Solidesulfovibrio fructosivorans JJ]: one gene and its partner. The protein of the gene in region 2 binds, or shares a complex with, the protein of the main gene of each other region. Links are inferred from orthologs where the notes say so. Each region holds a gene or a part of one and is shown on either strand. Other genes may lie near its edges.

What was found.
Region 1: the proteins of secA (region 2) and secY are in contact, whole or in part, in a crystal structure (PDB 3DIN), measured with the Thermotoga maritima proteins. The link is inferred for Solidesulfovibrio fructosivorans JJ] from one-to-one orthologs. Residues at the interface, in WP_004082002.1 of Thermotoga maritima: Glu261, Ala262, Arg263, Lys300, Ala301, Arg302, Thr303, Ile304, Ile305, Leu323, Tyr324, Asp325, Pro326, Val329, Ser330, Tyr333, Ile336, Lys340, Phe345, Val349, Glu363, Phe364, Tyr374, Ser375, Gly376, Gly377, Glu393, Ile395, Thr482, Ser483; in WP_004081795.1 of Thermotoga maritima: Glu108, Gly109, Glu110, Glu111, Ala236, Glu237, Arg238, Arg239, Ile240, Thr241, Ile242, Gln243, Tyr244, Ala245, Arg246, Arg247, Val248, Thr249, Gly250, Arg251, Arg252, Val253, Tyr254, Gly256, Ala257, Ser258, Thr259, Tyr260, Leu261, Pro262.

Annotation. Positions count from the first base shown.
Region 1 is NZ_AECZ01000009.1:135,197-138,723, reverse strand. Bases 649-3,476 are described here. They hold secY (preprotein translocase subunit SecY), read right to left. Parts: upstream 2,804-3,476; coding sequence 1,493-2,803; downstream 649-1,492. Other genes in these bases: rpmD (50S ribosomal protein L30), read right to left, coding at 3,288-3,467; rplO (50S ribosomal protein L15), read right to left, coding at 2,818-3,291; map (type I methionyl aminopeptidase), read right to left, coding at 720-1,487; rpmJ (50S ribosomal protein L36), read right to left, coding at 649-661. Also shown: rpsK (30S ribosomal protein S11), read right to left, coding at 1-112; rpsM (30S ribosomal protein S13), read right to left, coding at 164-535; more of rpmJ, read right to left, coding at 548-648; rpsE (30S ribosomal protein S5), read right to left, coding at 3,480-3,527. UniProt on the Escherichia coli protein: The central subunit of the protein translocation channel SecYEG. Consists of two halves formed by TMs 1-5 and 6-10.
Region 2 is NZ_AECZ01000052.1:1,155-5,523, forward strand. The notes cover bases 481-3,608. They hold secA (preprotein translocase subunit SecA), read right to left. Parts: upstream 3,239-3,608; coding sequence 722-3,238; downstream 481-721. Other genes in these bases: motA (flagellar motor stator protein MotA), read right to left, coding at 481-571; DESFRDRAFT_RS19645 ((Fe-S)-binding protein), read right to left, coding at 3,395-3,608. Also shown: more of motA, read right to left, coding at 1-480; more of DESFRDRAFT_RS19645, read right to left, coding at 3,609-4,369. UniProt on the Escherichia coli protein: Required for protein export, interacts with the SecYEG preprotein conducting channel.

The DNA.
Region 1 (3,527 bases), on a different replicon or contig from region 2:
CCTTCTGGTCGGTGAAGGTCACGATGGTGTTGTTAAACGAGGCCTGGATATGGGCCACGCCCACGGGAATGTTCTTACGTTCCTTTTTGCCGATGCGGCGCGGTTTCGCCATGGGTATATCTCCGAAACGGCCCTAAAGGGGCCCGTCACGTGGTTATTGCGGTTACTTTTTCTTCTTGGCCATCACGCCGCGACGCGGACCCTTGCGGGTGCGCGCATTGGTGTGGGTGCGCTGTCCGCGGCAGGGAAGCCCGCGACGGTGGCGAAACCCACGATAGCAGCCGATGTCCATGAGGCGCTTGATATTGGCGGTCACATCACGCCGCAAATCACCCTCGACCTTGTGGTTGGCCTCGATTTCCTTGCGGATGGTGTTGGTTTCCTCGGGGGTCAGGGCGTCGGAATTCTTCGTCCAATCGACGCCGCTCGCTTCGAGGATCGTAAGGGCCGTGGTGCGGCCGATGCCGTAAATGTAGGTCAGCGCGATATCCATGCGCTTATTTTTGGGAAGGTCGACTCCCGCGATTCTGGCCACGACGTTCCTCCGTTATCCCTGACGCTGTTTATGCCGGGGGTTCTCGCAGATCACCCGAACCACGCCGTGACGCCGGATGATTTTGCACTTGGGACAAAGTTTTTTCACCGAGGGTCTGACTTTCATGTCGCTCTCTCCGTATCCCGGCGATGGAAACGACCGGTGCCTGCCGGCATCGGTCGCATCAATCAACCAGGCTTAAAATCCGAGGTCCGTTTTTGGTCACAGCCACCGTATGCTCGAAATGAGCCGACAGGCTGCGGTCCTTGGTCACGGCCGTCCAGTTGTCGGACAGCACTTCGACGTCGGGACCGCCGGCGGTCACCATGGGTTCGATGGCCAGCACCATTCCGGGCTGCAAGGGAACGGGGTGGGCGTCCCGCGGCTCGAAATTCGGGATTTCAGGCTTTTCGTGCAACTTTCTCCCGATGCCGTGACCAACAAATCGTCTTACAACACTCAGGCCATGTCCTTCAACATATTTTTGCACGGCCCGCGAAATATCATACAAATCATTGCCGGTCCGAGCCTGGGTGATGCCCGTTTCCAGCGATTCCCGCGTCACCTGCAAAAGCGCCGCCGCTGCCGCGTCGATCCGCCCCACCGGGGCGGTCGTGGCCGCGTCGCCGTAAAAGCCGTCGTAGACCACGCCCATGTCGAAACTGACGATGTCCCCTTCCTCAAGCACCCGGTCGGACGGGAAGCCATGGACGACTTCCTCATTGACCGAGCAGCACAGGGCGTACGGAAAGCCGTACATCCCCAGAAACGCCGGCTTGACCTTGAAATCATCACACCGCTTGCGCGCGATGTCCTCGAATTGCATGGTGCGCACACCCGGTTTGACCGCTTCCGTCAACTCTTGCAAGATGATGGCCACGATCCGGCAGGCCTGCCGCATGGAAGCAATCTCAAGGTCATTTTTGAGGAATATCCCCCTGACCTTCTTCAAAACATCTACCTGCCCTTGATCCGGCCTTTCTGCATGAGACCCTCATACTGCCGGGAGATCAGATAGGACTCGATCTGCGACATGAAATCCATGGCCACACCAACAACGATCAGAAGCGAGGTGCCGCCGAAGTAAAACGGCACGTTGAATTGCTGGATCATGACCATGGGCAACACGCAGACCACGGATATATAAAGCGAACCCCAAAGCGTGATGCGGGCCAGGACCTTGTCGATGAACTCCTTGGTCTTGGCGCCGGGGCGGATGCCCGGAATGAACCCACCTTGTTTGCGGATATTTTCGGCAATATCGGCCGGATCGAAGATGATGGCCGTGTAGAAGTAGCAAAAGAAGACGATCAGCGCCACGAAGATCACATTGTAGGTGATCGTTTGGGGGCTGAAAAACGCGGCCACGGTCTTAAGCCACGGCACGCTGGAGAATTCGCCCAGAGTCGCCGGGAAAAGCAGAATGGACGAGGCGAAAATGGGCGGAATGACGCCGGCGGTATTGACGCGAAGCGGCAGATGCGTGGTCTGGCCGCCGTACATTTTCCGCCCCACCATGCGTTTGGCGTATTGGATCGGTATGCGCCTGGTGCCGCGTTCCATGAACACGATGGCGACCAGGACCGCCAGCATCAGCACCACGATGAACACAAGGACGAAAAGCGAAATCTCGCCCGCCTTGAGCAGATCGAAGGTGGACAGCACGGCCCGGGGCAACCCGGCCACGATACCGGCATAGATAATCATGGAGATGCCGTTGCCGATACCTTTGTCGGTCATCAGCTCGCCCAGCCACATGAGGAAGATCGTGCCCGTGGTCAGGGTCAGGATGGTCATGAGGCGAAAGCCCCAGCCGGCCATGACGACCACCGGCGCGCCGGTCGGGCTGGCCATGCTCTCCAGGCCCACGGCGATGCCGAAGCCCTGGATGATGGTGATGAGCACCGTGCCGTAACGGGTGTATTGGGTGATCTTCTTGCGCCCGGCGGCCCCCTCCTCCTTCTGCATCTTGGCCAGCTCGGGGCTGACGACGGTCAGCAGCTGGATGATGATGGAGGAGGAGATGTAGGGCATGATGCCAAGCGCGAAGATGGAGAGGTTGCGCAAGCCGCCGCCGGAAAACATGTCGAAGAGGCCGAACAGGGTGTTCTTGGCGCTCTCGAAAAAGTCCGCCAGCGCGGTCGTATCCACCCCCGGCACCGGCACATGCACGCCGATCCGGTAGACGGCCACCAGGAAAAACGTCCAGAGGAGCTTTTTCTTCAGCTCCGGCAGACGCGCCAGATTCTCGACTCCGGTAAGTGCCACGGCAACTTCCGTTCTTATTCCGTTACGGGTTCGGCTTCGGCGGCGCCGAGCATCACGGCCTTGCCACCGGCAGCGGTGATCTTCTCGGCCGCCTTGGCGCTGAAGCGATGGGCCTCAACGGTCACGGCGGCGGAGACCTCGCCCTGGCTCAGGATCTTCACCAGCGCGCCGGCGCTAGCCAGGCCACGTTCGTAGATGTCGTCCAGGCTGATCTCGGTCTTGCCCTCGAAAGCGGCCAGGAGCCGATCGAGGTTCAAGGGCTGGTAGACGATCTTGAACTTGTAGTTCTTAAATCCCCGCTTGGGCAGCCGACGGGCCAGCGGCATCTGGCCGCCTTCGAACCAGGGGCGCTCGGACACGCCCGCGCGGGCGTTCTGGCCCTTGTTGCCCTTGCCGGCGGTGCACCCCTGACCGGTGCCGCGGCCGCGACCGATGCGCTTGCGGCTCACGCGCTCCTCAGGGAACGGATATATCTCGTGGAGTTTCATGACTCGGTAACCTCAACCAGGTGCTTGACCTTCTCGATCATGCCGAGCACGGTGTCGGACTTCTCGAAGGAACGTTCCTGCCGGATCTTCTTGAGCCCCAGGGCGGCAAGAGTGCCGCACTGCTTGGGCGTATTGCCGTAGCGCCTTTTGAGCAGCTTGACGGTAACGGTAGCCATGGCAGTCTCCCTTTACTTGCGCGGCGTGGCCAGGGCCTTGCCGCGCATGGCGCCGACGGA
Region 2 (4,369 bases):
TCTTGCCCATGGTCAAAACGATGCCAAGCACCGCGGCCACGATGCCGAGTCCCGGCAGCGAGTCGGCCACCCGGGTGACCGCCGAGGGCGCGATCATGGCGTGGTGGTGCAGGGTGGCGATGTCGGTGCGCATGAGGTCGTCGTAGCGGTGGGCGTCGATGCCTTCCGAAAGCAGGGCCTTGATGTTGTCGCAGATGAAATAGGCCAGCTGCTTGTTTTTGGCGATGTTGGGGTAGCGGTTGATGGTGGAGGACTGCTCGGGTTGGGAGACGTGGGGCTCGAGGGCGACGATGCCGTCGCGGCGGGCGATGTTCATGAGCTCGAAAAGCAGGGTGAGCAGGTCCTGGTAGTCGGAGGAGGAGGCTTCCTTGCCCGAGAACACGTGCAGGATGTGCTTGAAGGTGCCGATGACCACGGACTTGGGCGCGGAGATGAGAAAGGAACCGAGGGCCGCGCCGCCGATGATGAGCAGCTCGATGGGCTGCATGAGCACGCCCAAATGGCCGCCTTCCAAAAGGAAGCCGCCGATGACGCAGCCAAGGACAACGACGATGCCGATGATAACGAACATGACCCACCATGCGGGCGCACGTACGGGCCGCCCCGGACTGCCGGGGAGGGGACGGTCGTTTCCCTCCCCGGCGGTGTGAACGCGTTTTTGCCGCGTGGGGCTAGGTGTAGAAAAAACCCGGCCGTGGGGCAAGCGCCCCGCGCGCGAGCGCTATTTGTTGGCGCCGCAGCACTTCTTGTATTTCTTGCCGCTGCCGCAGGGACAGGGATCGTTGCGGCCGATCTTGGGCTCGCTGCGGCGTTTGGGGGCCTTTTTGGGGGCCTCGCCCGTTTCCGCGCCCGAGTACTGGAGGTTGGCCGTGTCGTCCTTGTGCTGGAACTCCTGTTCGGGCGCCTCGCTTCTGATCTGCACCCGGGAAAGGGCCCGGATGGTGGCGTCGCGGATGCTCGTGATCAGGTACTGGAACAGCTCGAAGCCCTCGCGCTTGTACTCCTGCTTGGGGTCCTTCTGGCCGTAGCCGCGAAGGCCGATGCCGTCGCGCAGGTGGTCCATGGCCAGGAGATGTTCCTTCCAGTGCCGGTCCAGGCTGTCGAGCAGGAAGTAGCGGGCGATCTCGCGGTACTGCTGCCCGGCCACGTCGGACAGCTCCTTTTGCCGGGAAAGGGCCTTGTCGAGCACGGCCTTCTTTTCGTCCTCTTCGCCGGTCGTCAGCGCCATCTTGAGGTCAAGCAGGTCCTCGATGAGCGAGCCGGCCGTTTCCAGGTCCTCGGCCTCGTGGTGCCCCTTGGCCGCTTCCAGGGGCGCGAAGATCTCGTCCACGATCTCCTCGATGGCGTCGGTCACGAAGACTTCGGGCTCGGACGTCTCCATGAGTTCGCGCCGGCGGGAGTAGATGACCTCGCGCTGCTGGTTCATGACGTTGTCGTATTCGAGCAGCTGCTTGCGGATTTCGAAGTTGTGGGCTTCCACCCGCTTCTGGGCGTTTTCGATGGCCCGGGAGACCATGCGGTTCTCGATGGGCTCGCCGTCCTCCATGCCGAGCTTGTCCATGATGCCCTTGAGGCGATCGGAGCCGAAAAGGCGCATGAGGTCGTCGTCAAGGGCCAGGTAGAAGCGCGAGGAGCCCGGGTCGCCCTGACGGCCGGAACGGCCGCGCAACTGGTTGTCGATGCGCCGGGACTCGTGGCGCTCGGTGCCGAGGATGTGCAGGCCGCCGAGGTCGGTGACGCCCTCGCCGAGTACGATGTCCGTGCCGCGGCCGGCCATGTTGGTGGCGATGGTGACGCGGCCGGCGTGGCCGGCCTGGGCCACGATCTCGGCTTCCTTCTCGTGGTTCTTGGCGTTTAAGACGTCGTGGGGCACGCCGCTTTTCTTGAGCAGCCCGGAGAGCAGCTCCGACTTTTCGATGGACACCGTGCCGACCAGGACGGGCTGGCCGCGCCCGTGCAGCTCCTTGACGTCCTTGGCGATGGCCGCGAACTTTTCGTGCTGGGTCTTGTAGACGAGGTCCGGGAAGTCCTTGCGGATCATGGGCTGGTTGGTGGGGATGGAGATGACTTCCAGGTCGTAGATCTCGCGGAATTCCACGGCTTCGGTGTCGGCCGTACCGGTCATGCCGCCGAGTTTGTCGTACATGCGGAAGTAATTCTGGAAGGTGATGGTGGCCAGCGTCTGGTTTTCGGCCTCCACGTCCACGTGTTCCTTGGCCTCGAGCGCCTGGTGCAGGCCGTCGGAGTAGCGCCGGCCGGGCATGAGGCGGCCGGTGAACTCGTCGACGATGAGGACCTCGCCGTCTTTCACCACGTAGTCCACGTCGCGCTGGAAGATGTGGTGGGCCTTGAGCGCCTGGAGCACGTGGTGCTGCAGGGTGATGTTGGCGGCGTCGTAGAGGTTGTCGATTTTGAGCACCTGCTCCATGCGGGCCACGCCGTCGTCGGTTAAAAGCACGGTGCGGGCCTTCTCGTCGACGGTGAAGTCCCTCTCCTTGTGCAGCATGGGAATGAAGGCGTCGATGCGGGCGTAGAGGGTCGAGGAATCCTCGGCCTGGCCGGAGATGATGAGCGGGGTTCTGGCTTCGTCGATGAGGATGGAGTCCACTTCGTCGACGATGGCGAAGTTGAGTTCGCGCTGCACGAGCTGTTCCTTGTAGAACTTCATGTTGTCGCGCAGGTAGTCGAAGCCGAACTCGTTGTTGGTGCCGTAGGTGATGTCCGCGTTGTAGGCGGCCTGGCGCTCGGGGTCGTCGAGGCCGTGGACGATGGTGCCGACGGAGAGGCCCAGGAAGTTGTAGAGCTTGCCCATCCAGGCGGCGTCGCGCTTGGCCAGGTAGTCGTTGACGGTAATCAGGTGCACGCCCTTGCCGGACAGGGCGTTAAGGACCACGGGCAGGGTGGCGACGAGGGTTTTGCCTTCACCGGTCTTCATCTCGGCGATCTTGCCCTGGTGCAGGGTGATGCCGCCGATGAGCTGCACGTCGAAGTGGCGCATGCCGAGGGAGCGCACCGAACCCTCGCGCACCAGGGCGAAGGTTTCGGGCAGGATGTCGTCCAGGCCGCGACCTTCCGCCACTTCCTGGCGCAGTTCGGCCACGCGCGCGCGCATCTCCTCGTCGGAGAGGGCTTTGACCTGCGGCTCGAAGGCGTTTATGGCCGCGACCAGCGGGCGCAGCCCCTTGAGATAGCGTTCGTTTCTTGACCCGACGATTTTTCGGGCGATGGTCTTGAGCATCGAATCGACTCCTTTATGGGGCGGGGCGCGATGGATTTCCATCCAGCCCGGCCCGACGTCCAACGGGCGTTGGTTGGCGTTTTACGCGGGACGCGGTCCGGCGGCGCGGCGGCGACGCGGCATGGGCGCGCGGCTGGCGGGTGGCCGCGCGGCGCGTCAGCCGATGCACTCCAGCCAGTGTCCGACGACAATGTCCTTGGGGGCGACGCTGCGCAGCTGGGTGACGCAGCCGGCGCAGCCGGTGACGATCTGGTCGCCCGGGGCCGGATTGTAGACGGCCAGGGCATGGGCCGCCACGGCGTCGGAGAGTTCCGGCGATGTCAGTTTGGTCAGGCCCCCGAAGCCGCAGCACGGCGTTTCGGATTCCTTGAAAACGATGCGCTCCCCCATGGCCCGGCGCAAAAAGGTCAGGTCCTGGTTGCCGCCGGCCCCGTGGCAGGGACGGTGGTAGCGCACGTGCGCGGGCGCCGCCTCGCCGAGGCGAAAGGACGTGCCCCCCATGAGTTCGGCCAGGGAAACGAGATTTTCGCGCCACAGCCCGATTTCGTCCATGGCCAGCCCCAGGTCCTTGCGGGCGTAGGCCCGAAGCCCGCAACGGCAGGTGGCGCAAAAGACCACCATCAGCGGCCGGCCGGCCTTGCGCCAGGCCTCGATATTCTGCTGCTGCATGGCGGCCTGGGCCTCGGGCGCGCCGGCATGGCCCAGCGTGCAGCCGCAGCAGGTGAACCCGGGATCGGGCAAGACGTCGAGGCCGAGGCCGGCAAGCAACCGCCTGGCCGTTTCCTTCCAGCGCGGGTTGGCGTGCTCGGCCACGCAGCCGGCGAAGATCACGCACTTTTTCCCGGCATGGGCGGTTTCGAAGGACTCGGGGAAAAGCCAGGGGGCGGGGGCCTTGCCCGCGCCCATGGCCTCGATGGCCGCCTTGGCCCTGCTGACGGCCTCGACCGGCACATTGCCGGGCACGAGCTTGGTCAGGGTCCGGGCCAACGGCCACATGAGCCCCGCCTGCTCGATCCACAGCTTCCAGAGAAAGCCGGCGAAGCCCGGGTGCGAGGCGCGCAGTTCGGCCACCAGGTCCGGGCCGCAAAGCCCGAGCGGACAGGCGTTTTCGCACTTGCCGCAGGACAGGCA